Regions from separate parts of the Desulfitobacterium sp. PCE1 genome, predicted to be linked through region 3. Evidence: riboswitches for the same ligand, from Rfam matches in the RefSeq annotation. Region 3 holds a riboswitch; each other region holds the start of a gene.

Region 1 (3,204 bases), 890 kb from region 3:
ATCGTGATTCCCGCCGTAGTATGAGGACAATAGATAATCGCTGCGCCATCCTTAATCTGGGAATTCTGCAAAAATCCTTCTATTAAAAAAGTAATATCAATCCATTGATTCCTTTTTTGGGTCTCCAGTCTTAACGTATGTATCATGTCTTTCTCTCCCCTTACCATTTCCGATCTCCTCAAATTCTTCACGTTGAGTGTATTCCCGTCTTACTACCCTGGTCATTTCCTTTTGGTGTTTTTCGCAATAGATTTTCCAAGCAAATTTCTCAGGACGATTCAGACAATATCGGGCCATTCGTTCGTTTACAGCCTTTTGGCAAATACTGCAACGAATATCCCCATACTTCGGTCTATGCTGCATTCTTTCTCTACGCTGGCGTGCAGCATACTCATTGCGAATCCCCAGCTCCGTCACATTGATTCTTTCAATCCTCTCTATAATCTGCAGAATTTCCTCATCACTGAGTACGACAGGCTGATTCTGGGTCAGTTTAATGATTGAGGCCAGAAGATCAATATCATAAAAGACCACACTTGAAAAAACCTTCAGGTTACAACGCCGGTTAAAGGTCACATAAGAAAAGACCGGGATTGTTTCATCAAGCCCCGCCAACTCTTGCAGCACTTTAATCCGGACCTGATTCCCCAGAATAGGATTAGGGAAAGGTTTCACCCTCCAGGTAATCGACTGATACCACTTGGGGTCCTCTTCTTCCCCTACAATCAGCCCCGACAAATTATTGACCTCCAAGAGAAAGATTCCATAAGGAGATATCAGAAGGTGATCAATCTGCTGAAAGCCACCCTTTGTTTTTAACAGGAGATTGCTCAGACGACGAAAGCATCTTGGCAAATGAGTAAGCTCCACTTCAAGCTTGTATTCCCCGATCTCATGTTTACGTTGCTTCTTGCTCCGTAAGGAGTCTCTTCTCCTTACCGAGTTATAAGAGTAATAATTGGTCTTATACTTTTTCCCTTGCCAGGTCTCCCGAGCAGTTTTCAGTTCAGGAGTAATTTTTTTCACTTCTTTTTCCCGTTTCCAAAAGAACAAGGCTATCCCCCTAGTCATTAGTCCTCTGCTATCGGCTTAGAGCATGCCACTATTTTACCATATTCCAGAATGAATAACTAACAGCTAAACCCTTTCATCCAAGATTTGTCATGGAATTTCCACGTATTTCATAAAGTATTAATGAAGGAACTTTAGAACTTAATGTCGAATCAGAATAAAATATGTGCATTGTATAATTAAAGCCTAATCTAGGGTATCCTGGAACGGGGGACTACATTTCTGGGGTGAATCGCACAACCTGTGCGTAGGGCTTACACTTTCGCCCGAATCCGTCAACTAACCCCGTAGGCTAAGAAAGGTGTCTGAGCATGCATTTTAAGGAAAGCTTGTCTCAATTCAAGGCCTCTGCATCCGATCAAGTTCAAAGAATAGCAAAAAACGTTTCTTGGAAATCACCTCGTGTTCTTGGTTCTTTAACTGTAACCCTTGTCCTGACCGGTGGATTAGGATTCTATTTTCTAACCACGACCACCGCAGCTGCTGTGACGATCAACGGCCAGCAAGTGGGCTATGTGGCAGATTCCCATAGCGGACAAACCCTTGTGGATACATTCCTCCAGGAAAAAGGGGAACCCTATGGTGTCGTTGCCAAGACACGGGACCAGATCAACTATGAACATGTCAGAATCAAAAATACCGCCTATAAAGCCTCAGAGATCAAGGAAGAAAATTTAGCCAACTCTTTGAGCTATTATCTGGAAGGCTACAAAATTCATGTTAATGAAACACCCATAGCCTATTTACCCAGTAAAGAAGAAGCAGACACATTGCTTAAAGAATACGAAGAGTACTATTCCAAATCCAGCGATGAGAACCAAATTACTTCCGTCAGCTTTTTAGAAGAAGTAAAGATTGAAAAAGTTTCTATCCAACCCGAGCAAATGGCTTCCCTTGAGTTAGCCTATGAAAAGCTCATCGAAGGTCAGGTCACCACAAAAGAGTATACTGTAGAGGAAAACGACTCCTGGTGGTTGATTGCCCGCAAAAACAATATGCTGACCGCCGAAGTTCTTGCCGGGAATCCCGGGGCAACTGAAGACACCATGATCAAGCCGGGAGAAGTGATTAAACTTGTTACTGTTGAACCTTATCTGACAGTCGTGAGCCAGGGTACATATTCCGGTCAGGAAATCATTCCCTATGATGTGGTCACCAAAACCGATTATAAACTCAATCCAGGCCAAACTAAAGTTATTACAAAAGGCAGCAATGGTTCAAAAATCGTTACCTATTCTTACGAGCAAAGAAATGGTGTAGAGGTAGCCAAAAAAGTTCTTGATGAGAAGATTGTTGAGAAACCCGTTGATGAAGTAGTCTCTAAAGGGCCTAACAAACAAACCGTCAATGTAGCCTATACCGCCTCGCGGGGTAGCGCCGATGGTTCTTCTATCGTCGATCGCGCTCTCGGTTTTCAAGGAACCAAGTATGTTTTCGGAGGCACTTCCACCAGTGGTTTTGACTGCTCCGGCTTTACCAAGTACATCTATTCAGGTTCCGGAATTTCCCTTCCGCGAACTTCCTACGATCAATTCAATTCAGGTTCAGCCGTGAGTAAGGATAATCTACAAGCGGGAGATTTAGTCTTCTTCAGCACCTATGCTGCCGGAGCATCTCATGTAGGCATCTACGTCGGTGACGGTAAGTTTGTTCATGCTTCCAATCCCGGCAGTGGGGTTAAGGTTTCAGGAGTAAGCGATAGCTTCTATGGTCCCCGCTATCTTGGGGCACGCCGATACTAAACTGTATAACAAAACCGTATATACATTAAATTTTTTAATCACCAGGGGCTGTCATGTAAGACAAGCCCCTGGCTTAATTAATCACACTTCCGTGTTGCTCAGGCGGCACCGGCAAAGGATGAAAGGTGTAGCTTTGCTTCGTGCCGGTCTTATTCCCAATCGCAATGTTTGCGATTTTGAGAGAAAAAAACACCTTCCTATTTTACATAGGGAAGGTGTTTTTTCTCTGCAAGAGAGTGGTTCTAATGAGCCTTTTTAGTAGAATAGAACAACCCACCTACTGCCATAATCACTGCAAAGAGGATCAGGTAGTACGCAACTGCCCAACCATGGGCATAAACAGCGGCAATCACCATAAAGATGCAGGCGCAGATCGCCAGGATGGGCATAA
Region 2 (3,204 bases), 590 kb from region 3:
GCCGCCTCCCATTGCCCCTGAGGTACCGCTTCAATTCCCGAGCGGTAGACTTCGGAAAGATAGGTGCTGTAGTGAATCCCTAAGCCAATGATCCCGGCAGTGAGGGGACTCAGGGACAGCCCGGCTTGGGGCAGCACATAGAAAATAAAATAGAGTTGAACCAACAAAGGGGTGCTGCGGATAAACTCGACAAAACCTTTTGAGCCGTAAGCAACGGGTTTCAAGGAAGATCGCCCGCCAATGGTGAGAAACATCCCTAAAAACAAGGCTAGAAAAAATCCGGCAAAGGTGGCGATCACGGTAATCTTGAGTGCCGCAAATATCTCCGGGAAAATTTTGAGGGCAAAATCCCAATTCCACATTTTAATACCTCCCTACGGTCAGCCTGGTTTCTATCCAGCGAATCCCCCGTGTCAAAGGCCAGGCAATCAGGAAGTAGATTACAAGCAGCAAGCTGTAAATTAAAGTCGTCTCCATGGTGGAAGCATTGAGCACGGATGCCTGATAGGTCAAGTCGGCTAAGGTAATTAAGGAGACCAGGGAAGTACTTTTCAGCAGCTCAATCTGCAGATTGCCAAACCCCGGCAGCATCATGACAAAAGCCTGAGGCAGGATAACGCACCGCAGGCGTTGCCAGGGACTAAAGTTTAAGGCGATTCCTGCCTCCGTCTGCCCTTTGGGAACCGCCAAAATAGCACTGCGCACCACTTCGGAACCATAGGCCCCACAGTTTAACCCTAAGGTCAGGACACCGGCCGCCAAGGGAGGCAAGCTGATACCTAAAATAGGTAAAGCAAAGTAGATCCAGAAAAGCTGAACAAGGAGAGAAGTGCCCCGGAAGGCTTCTACATAGACCGCCGTCAGAAATCGGATCAGCGGATAGTTGGACAATCGGCCGAACCCTGCCAGGAAAGCCAGTACAAAAGCAAGGAGCGTTGCCAAAAGAGTGATGGTGAGGGTTATTTCCAGCCCTTTTAACAGTGCCGGTAAGAGGTCTAAGATGGCCAAGGTCATCACTTCCTACTTAATAATGTCTTCTACAGTCGCGTCCCCTGGAAGCTCTTGCTCTGTAAAGCCAAAGGATTCAAGGATCTTCTGCAGTTCACCGGATTCTTTCAGCTTTTGCAATTCGGCATTGAAAGCCTTCCGAAAATCACTGTCTTCATGACGGAATGCGGTTGCTCCATAACCCTTGACATTTTTACCATTGATAACCGGCTGAGTGAAGTCCATAACCCGCTCCAGATTGGGATCAGCGGCTGTATCCAAGGTAGCCTGAACGGAGGGGCCGGTGGCGGTAATCACATCTGCCCGCCCGGCTTGCAATGCCGCCAAAGCAGCCGGCATATCCGGAACAGTCACAATTCTATCCTTGGGGACACCACTGGCCACCAGGTAATCATACTCAATGGCCCCTCCAGGTAAAGCGACTTTAGCTGTTCCATGCTTGGCGATATCTTCATAGCTATGTAAGTTGAGAGGATTTCCCTTTTTGACGGCGATGGCTTCCCCAATACTGTATTCGGGATTGGCAAAGGACACCTGTTCAGCCCGTTCAGGAGTAATAAACATTCCGGCGGTAACCATGTCGAAACGTTTGGCCTGGAGACCGGGAATCAAAGAAGCAAATTCCGTAAGCTCCCCCTGCATTTCATTAATCCCCAGCTCTTTTAAGATGGCCCGGGCGATTTCAACCGCTTCACCGGTGAGTTTTCCGTCGGCAGTTTTGTAGGCGTAAGGTTTTTCATTAGCAAAGCCAACGGTGACGGCCCCTTTCTCCTTAGCCTTCTCCAGGGTACTCATCCCGCCATCGTTTGTCTTGGTGGAGCCACACCCTCCCAAGGCAAAGACACTAAAGGCCAGCATCCCCACCAGCAGAGTCTTGAGCAGTGGTAACTTTTTCATTCAACTTCCTCCTTTTTTACCGGCTGAAATCCGCAAAAAGGCATAGAAAAAGGGCCTGAACAGGCCCAAGAAGAAGCAGCGCATAACATTGGCTATTGATTTAGCATAAAAAACACTAAAACGGTTCACACGCTTACGAGGTTAGCTGCCGGGTTCGGAATGATACCTTTCCGTCACTTCAAGAAGTTTAACTCCTAAAAAGTGATTCACCCCCATTATGGTTCCCCCGTTTTCCTTTTTGGGAAATTCAGCCTTGACTACAAACATTCAGTTCGCAATCTGACAACTTTTTATTTTATTATAAGTTGTTACAACTCAATGTTAACACCTGAATTGGCAGATTGCAATAAAAAATTTGCTTGTTTTCCATTTTCTTCAGCTATTCAGCCATCTCTTCAAAGCGAATTTATTGACCTCTCTATTTATATCGGCAAGACTGGTGGTCAAGGGAATCTCCTTGGGACAGGCCCGTACACAGTTTTGGGCGTTGCCGCAGTCGGTGATCCCTCCATCACCCATGAGAGCGGATAGACGAATATGCTTATGCATAGCTCCTGAGGGATGAGTATTGAAAAGGCGAGCCTGGGAAACGGCGGCCGGACCAATAAATCGGGAACGGGAATTAACCTGAGGGCAGGATTCCATGCAGCATCCACAGGTCATGCATTTGGAAAGCTCGTACGCCCATAGTCTATCTACTTCAGCCATACGGGGTCCGGGACCCAGATCATAGGTCCCGTCGATATCAATCCAGGCATGGACCCTCTTTAAATTCACAAACATCATGGTTCTATCCACCATAAGATCCCGGAGGATGGGGAATTTCCGGAGTGGCTCCAGGACAATGGGCTGCTCCAAATGATCCACCAAGGCTGAGCAGGCCTGCCTGGCTTGGCCGTTAATATTCATGGTACAGGCACCGCAGACTTCTTCAAGACAGTTGCATTCCCAAACCACGGGATTGGTCGCTTTTCCCTGGGCATTGACGGGGTTCTTTTGAATTTCCATCAAGCAGGAAATGATATTCATTTTGGGACTATAAACTACTGCAAACTCTTCCCAGAAGGCAGGTTGATCCGGAGCATTTTGGCGACGGACTTTTAAACGAACAATCTTTTGCCCTGACATGAATATCCCTCCTATTTCTCTACATCATAACGCCGCTGTCTCGGCGTGATGAGTGATACATCCACAGGTTCATAACTGAACCGCGGACCCTCAGGTGTGTAGGTGGCAATGGTGGTCTTCAGCCAATTCGCATCATCCCGCTCCGGATAGTCGGGCTTATAATGGGCTCCT
Region 3 (3,204 bases):
TTTTGCTTGGTGGTCAAGCTCTGCTAGTTCGATTTGAATCCCCAGAAGCTCTGCCATCCCAATAGCTAAGCGAATAAGATCCGATGAAAGCTGTCCATCCTTTGTCTCATACAGTTTCATGGTTCCCACCACTTCACCCTGACACTTCAGAGGTACGATGACAGCCGCCGCTAGTGGACAATCACAGATGTTCTGTCTAGGGCAGTTCAGTTCTTTTTGAGTTCGTACTATCTTATAAACTCCGGATTGGATCACATCTCGTGTCGCCCGGGTAAGAATTTTATCTCCCGGATGATGCTGATCACATCCCACACCTAAATAGGCTAGTTGCTTTTCACGGTCCGTGATCGAAACAGCTGCGACCTGCCCGATCTCTTGAATGATTTTGGCGATGTATTCTGCATTTTGCTCATTAAGCCCTCGGCGTAAATAAGGAAGAGTCTGGTTAGCTATTTTGAAGCTGAGTTCCGCATTCCGCTCTGTAGCTTGCCGCGCAGCTTTTTTATATTCAAGATTTAGATGATACAAAAGAAAAAGTGTGTTGCCTATTAAAAATGGAATTAACAGCTTCATCTGGCTTGTTACTAAGACCAGCATTAATTCCACGCCAAGTATAACTAAGCTTTGAAAGATCATCTATCATCCCTCATGTCCTCTAGAATTCATAGAGTGTTTCGACAGATGGACGGTCACTTCCTGTATTCTAGCGAAGGATTTCCTGAAGTTTTTCTTTACCTTGTTCAGATCCTACCACCAGCAGGATATCTCCATCGTCCAGAACAAACTCAGCCCCTGGAGAAAATTGTTCAATACCCTCTCTAACTACAGCCACGACCGTCAAACCGGTTTTTTCCCTCAATTTTAAATCGCTTAAGGTTTTCCCTTTGGCACCGGAACCTTTGGCGATTTCAATTTCGGCTACATCCATCCAGCGGCTTGCCAAGCGATCCGTATAGTTTACAATTTTTGTGAGATGTGCGTCAATTTTTTGATCAATCTCACGCCTCTGCTCCATTAATTTCTTCAACTCATCAAAATAGACCTGAATCTCTGCTTTCTGATCAAAACCTCTCATAAACTTTTCCGCCATGCTTTTGGAGATCACCGTAATCCCTACCCCTTGACTTACCATGACTACACCCATGGTTTGGAGGATAGCAATAGAGCGCCGGATGGTCTCCGGAGATACATTATAACGACCCGCTAAAGTCGAGCGTCCATGTATTTTTTCCCCTTCGCGGTACTCTCCCATAACGATAGAATGAGCAATATCTATCGCAATTTCTTGATAACGTGCATTATATTCCATCGGGTTCCTCTCCTTGATCTATTTATAATAATTTTTTTAACTACATGAAATAATAAACTATAATTCCTTACAAATTAACTCTAGATAACATAAACATATGGTGGAAAAATTGTGTACAAAAAATACAATTGACTACTACCAACCCACATGATACTATTAAGTTGTTAGTTATGCAACTTTATATGGGCTTAATTTCCCAAGAGGAAAACGGGGGAACCAATTTAGGGGTGAATCGTTTCAAACGTAGAGCATGTTTCAGCTCGAACCCGTCAGCTAACCTCGTAAGCATTGAGACACATATGGGCGTAAACACCTGCTTATGTAGTAAGCTTTTCTTGGGAACCGTGACGGTTTTTTTTTGTTCTAAGGACTTATTCTTTTATATTCGCAAATAGAGGAGGGCAATCATTATGGCAGTAGAATTTCTCCCCCCTAACCCAAGACAGGCTTCACAAGCAAGGGCTTTGGAATTAAAACAAAAGGCTCAATCTTACAACAAGTGCAAGGAAACGATTCCCTGCGGTCTCGCTTTAAGCGAAGAATATAATGAAAACCGAGACTTTATACTGGATCAGTTAGATGCCGGCCTGGAGCATTGGCAGGATTGGAAGTGGCAGCTTAAGAACCGTATTCAGGATGCTGAGAACTTGAGTACCCTGCTTCCCCTGACCCCGAAGCAAAGACATGAAATCGACGAGGTGGGTAAAATCTATCGCTGGGCAGTTTCACCCTATTATTTAAGCCTTATCGATAAAGATGATCCTCGGGATCCCATCCGTCTACAAAGTCTCCCCTCTATGGAAGAGATCCTCGATGATTCCGGGGAAGTCGATCCTATGGGAGAAGAGTATACATCCCCTGCTCCGAGTATCACTCGTCGTTACCCAGATCGTCTCATAATTAATGTAACCAATCTGTGTGCTATGTATTGCAGGCACTGCCAACGCCGGCGGAATATCGGGGAAATTGACCTCCATGAAACCCGTGCTAATCTGGAGGCGGCTTTAGATTATGTACGCTCCAATCCAGAGATCCGGGACGTGCTGGTCACCGGTGGCGATGCACTCCTCCTCAGTGATCAAATGCTGGATTGGCTATTAGGAGAATTGCACGAAATTAAACATGTGGAAATCAAACGCATTGGCACCCGGGTCCCTGTCACTCTGCCCATGCGCATTACTGATGAGCTCTGTGCTGTTCTTGAAAAATACCCACCCCTTTATATCAATACTCAATTCAATCATCCCAAAGAGGTGACCGAGGAGACCAAGAAAGCTGCCGATCGCTTGATTAAAGCGGGAGTTATCTTGGGTAACCAAGCAGTTCTTCTCAAAGGAATCAATGACCGACCGGAGATTATGAAGCGCCTTAACCAAGAGCTACTGAAAATTCGCGTTCGTCCCTACTACATCTTCCATGCCAAAAATGTTAAGGGCACGAGCCACTTTATTCCCCGTATTCAAGACGGGTTAAAGATAATGGAAAACTTACGCGGCTACACCTCCGGTTTGGCCATTCCAACTTATATTATTAATGCCCCGGGAGGCGGTGGCAAAACCCCCATCCTACCACAGTACCTTATTTCCCTTAACGATGATGAAGCGGTAATAAGAACCTGGGAAGGTAAGGTTGTGCATTATCCTAATCATTAACTATCTTATGAGGTCGTTTCACTCTGAGTGAATGATAAACCCCAATAAATTATATAGGGAGGAATCGGTATGAAATCACAAAAACTAACCTCTGACCCAGTCTATCAGGCCATCCTCCAGACTCACACCAACAGCCTTAAACGCTATCTCTCCTTAGCTCCTACCCTTAAAACTCCTCCTCAACAGAATAAAAATGCGTCCAATCTGAACCGGTACTATCAATGCGTAGCGAGTCATTCCAGA
Region 4 (3,204 bases), 1.3 Mb from region 3:
AAGCGGATCGGCTTTGGCAGGTGGAATACTTCAAAAATGCGGTTACCCTGAAAACATTATCGAAGCCGTTAAAACAGCCGTTCTTTCCCACTCACGGGAAGGTTATGAACCGGAAACTTTGGAAGCGAAGATTCTTTATGATGCCGATAAATTGGACTTTGTAGGCCCTATAGGTATAGCAAGGCTTTTTGCGTGGGCAGGAAAAGAAGGAAAACCCTTTTTTGGGCCGGATTCCTGTGAATCCTTTTACCGTGAAAGAATTAGTCACTATCATAAGCATCTCTATACCGAGACAGCCCGGGTACTTTTCGAGCCCCTCTTTTTGTATTCCGAGAATTTTTGGTCCGAATTAGAAAAAATGAGACTTAAAAAGGACTAAGCTGGTTAAACTATGGATATATCTTCTTGGGAAAGGACGGTATATCCATTGCGTTGGTTGAAACGTATTTTAGTCATTCTCATTGTCCTTTTGGTTGCTAAAGGCTTATTTACTCCGGAACAGCCCCAAGCCTATATTTCCTCGCCACGAACCCAACTCTTATTAGAGGAAATTGAATGGCGGTCTGTTCAGATTAAACAAGCTGCACAGGATTTGCCCGGCAGTATCGAAGTGTTGCTGCGGAAGTTTTTTTCTGACGGAAAACCTGGATCTCAAGCGAAATCGGTTTAAATCCGGCAGGAAAAATATATTAAAACATCATTTTATTTGAAAATTTAACGATAAAATGATTTTGATTTTGTTAAATTGTTTTAATAAGGCAAAAGAGAGCGCAAAGCTCTCTTTTTTTGAGTTTGCTCCTTCTTTTCATTCATTATCAAAGAGAATCGTGAATATGAATAGGCAAAGGTTGTTTTAAAAATTGTTCATTTCGGTGTACAATAATCGATGTAATCTTCTTTGAGCTATGGTGCGCAATTCTAGTGCGTAAAATGACAGTCGAAGGCGGGCCTAAGAATCCGCTAAGGGCATACCGATGAAGTTCCTGGTGGTGGCTTTCGACGCCCAGTCGAGGGTTGCTGCTGGGAGTTAAGGATGAGGGGGATCTGCAATGGCATGCGGGCGATACCCTCTTCCGTGGAGGCCTAAGTTCGTGGCTGTTTTCTGGTTATGGCTTAGGGTATGAACCTGCATTAGGAAGGAACTTAGTGCAGTGTAGCCTGCCTTGAGGTGGAGAAGTTGGGAGGGCTGAAGGAACTTCTGTCTATTGGCCGATGGACTTAAGTTGCCTGAAATTCTTTTCTGCAAAAGAGGCTAGACTGTCACGGAGCGTTAAGGAAAACTTCTAGAGCGAAAACTAACGAGGATTAAAGTGCGTTCTTAGTGGCGATCAAGTGCTGGAGCTGGCAACATTCTAGACTGAGGGAAAAGGGAAACCGCCTAACAGGAAACTGAAGGAGCTCAGTGGGAAAACCTACTTGACCTATGGCGCAATATTTATTCGTTGGTGTCCTAAGGCTCAAAGGGCAACACCTCTCGTAAGAGAGGTGTTTTTTGTATAGTATACTTCATGTGCACAGAAAAAAAGCTGTTGAATAGATATAAATAACATCAGTTTCCAAGATTATAGGCTTTTGCCATTATTTACGTGGAGGAATAAGGAAATTTTCGGCGAATACTACATAAGAAATGTGGGCTGAATCTAAACCATATGTTTAGAGCGGGGGACTATCTTTTGGGGTGAATCGCAGTCATGCGTAGGGCTTACACCTTGTTGCCCGAATCCGTCAACTAACCTCGTAAGCGACGAAAGGTGGAAAATTCATGGACTCTTCCTCTAAGAGGGGGTGGATTGCCAGTGTGGTGTTGTCCGGCACCTTATTGGTTAGCAGCCTCCCGGGAACCTATGTGCCGGGAAATGCTGCTGAGCTTGTTACAGGTTCAGAATCTATTCTCTTAAGGAATGCTTCATCGTTTAAGGCACAAATGGTCTCCAGTACATTACTATCCGATATCATCCAAGTAGAGAAAGAGGATATGATCCTGCAGCCTAGGCTAGCAGCGACCTTAGCTTTTTCTTCAGAGCCTATAGTAGCCGATACAGATAACCAAAAGGAATCACTGCAATTTTCAAAGGCGGAGAGTGAAGATACCGTCACGACACCTGAGGAAATGACGATAACGGCCTTAAGAGATCAGGTCTCGAAACAGGCCGCAGCGGCTCCCTCCCAGGAAATCTCTCGTGGCGGCAGTTCCAAAGCTGAGGAGATTGTCAGCAATGCCCAAAGACTTATCGGTATCCCCTATGTGTTTGGAGGAACTACTCCAAATGGTTTTGATTGTTCCGGCTTTACCCAATACGTCTTTGAGGGGTCGGAGATCGACTTGCCACGAACCTCATATTCACAATATGAAATTGGAACAGCCGTCAAGAAAGATGAGCTTCAGATTGGGGATTTGGTATTCTTCTCTACCTATGATAGCGGGGCATCTCATGTGGGAATCTACATAGGTGGTGGAAGCTTTATCCATGCCTCCAGCACCGGCATTAAGACCACAGGCTTATCGGATAGTTATTACGCCGGTCGTTACCTTGGAGCCAGGAGAGTTTTTTAATTCATGGTCTTGTTATAGGGACAAAAGAAGTATCGCATAACTGCTTTCTTTAAAGTAGTTTGCGATACTTCTTTTTACTCTAAGGACCATCTTTTCGGATCTGAACTAAATTACCAACCGATTGGTAATTTAGCTTTAATAAGGTAGCCAAGGCACCAGTCTATAACTCTTGCATTCCCCTCCCGGTTCCGCCGGTGTCCGATTATGGATATAGAGGTCGGTCTTTCCGCATTGTTTCGTCCGCTTATAATAGCATTGACGGCATAGTTCGACACGGTAATTAAGAATCATGGTTTTCCTCCTTATGAGGGTTGAAATGTTCATATACCGCGAGAGCTGCCGGGGAAGGAAGACCGGATTTTTGAAGTTCCTCCACAGTGGCTAGGCGGATAGTATCCATGGATTTAAAATATCTCAAGAGCTGTTGCCTTCTCTTGGGACCGACACCCGGTATTCCATCCAACTCGGAAAGGGTCATGCTTTTAGCCCGTTGTTGCCGATGGAAAGTAATAGCGAATCGATGGACTTCATTTTGAATCCGTTCCATCAAACGAAAACCGGCTGAACGGCGATCCAAGGAATGGATTCGGCCAGCGGAGTCGATTAAAGCCGAAGTTTGATGCTTGTCGTTTTTGACCATGCCGGCAACA

Evidence for each region. Region 3 has a riboswitch for cyclic di-AMP ahead of eam (glutamate 2,3-aminomutase). Riboswitches for the same ligand answer to the same signal wherever they lie in the genome.
Region 1: it holds a riboswitch for cyclic di-AMP, as region 3 does, so the genes downstream of both, DESPCE1_RS0110300 (NlpC/P60 family protein) here and eam (glutamate 2,3-aminomutase) in region 3, are expected to answer to the same signal.
Region 2: it holds a riboswitch for cyclic di-AMP, as region 3 does, so the genes downstream of both, ehuB (ectoine/hydroxyectoine ABC transporter substrate-binding protein EhuB) here and eam (glutamate 2,3-aminomutase) in region 3, are expected to answer to the same signal.
Region 4: it holds a riboswitch for cyclic di-AMP, as region 3 does, so the genes downstream of both, DESPCE1_RS0112485 (C40 family peptidase) here and eam (glutamate 2,3-aminomutase) in region 3, are expected to answer to the same signal.

Annotation. Positions count from the first base shown of each region.
Region 1 is NZ_KB913023.1:2,074,529-2,077,732, reverse strand. It holds gene DESPCE1_RS0110310 (secondary thiamine-phosphate synthase enzyme YjbQ) at 1-146, opposite strand, end outside; gene DESPCE1_RS0110305 (nuclease-related domain-containing protein) at 97-1,053, opposite strand; cyclic di-AMP (ydaO/yuaA leader) riboswitch at 1,245-1,380, shown strand; gene DESPCE1_RS0110300 (NlpC/P60 family protein) at 1,383-2,813, shown strand; gene DESPCE1_RS0110290 (APC family permease) at 3,056-3,204, opposite strand, start outside.
Region 2 is NZ_KB913023.1:599,219-602,422, reverse strand. It holds gene ehuD (ectoine/hydroxyectoine ABC transporter permease subunit EhuD) at 1-362, opposite strand, end outside; gene ehuC (ectoine/hydroxyectoine ABC transporter permease subunit EhuC) at 364-1,014, opposite strand; gene ehuB (ectoine/hydroxyectoine ABC transporter substrate-binding protein EhuB) at 1,021-1,905, opposite strand; cyclic di-AMP (ydaO/yuaA leader) riboswitch at 2,022-2,168, opposite strand; gene sdhB (succinate dehydrogenase iron-sulfur subunit) at 2,281-3,033, opposite strand; gene sdhA (succinate dehydrogenase flavoprotein subunit) at 3,045-3,204, opposite strand, start outside.
Region 3 is NZ_KB913023.1:1,186,523-1,189,726, reverse strand. It holds gene DESPCE1_RS0105865 (histidine kinase) at 1-636, opposite strand, end outside; gene DESPCE1_RS0105860 (TrkA C-terminal domain-containing protein) at 704-1,309, opposite strand; cyclic di-AMP (ydaO/yuaA leader) riboswitch at 1,485-1,611, shown strand; gene eam (glutamate 2,3-aminomutase) at 1,720-2,961, shown strand; gene DESPCE1_RS0105850 (hypothetical protein) at 3,031-3,204, shown strand, end outside.
Region 4 is NZ_KB913023.1:2,506,306-2,509,509, reverse strand. It holds gene DESPCE1_RS0112495 (HD domain-containing protein) at 1-379, shown strand, start outside; gene DESPCE1_RS0112490 (hypothetical protein) at 428-670, shown strand; cyclic di-AMP (ydaO/yuaA leader) riboswitch at 1,623-1,759, shown strand; gene DESPCE1_RS0112485 (C40 family peptidase) at 1,763-2,554, shown strand; gene DESPCE1_RS23330 (hypothetical protein) at 2,690-2,845, opposite strand; gene uvrC (excinuclease ABC subunit UvrC) at 2,835-3,204, opposite strand, start outside.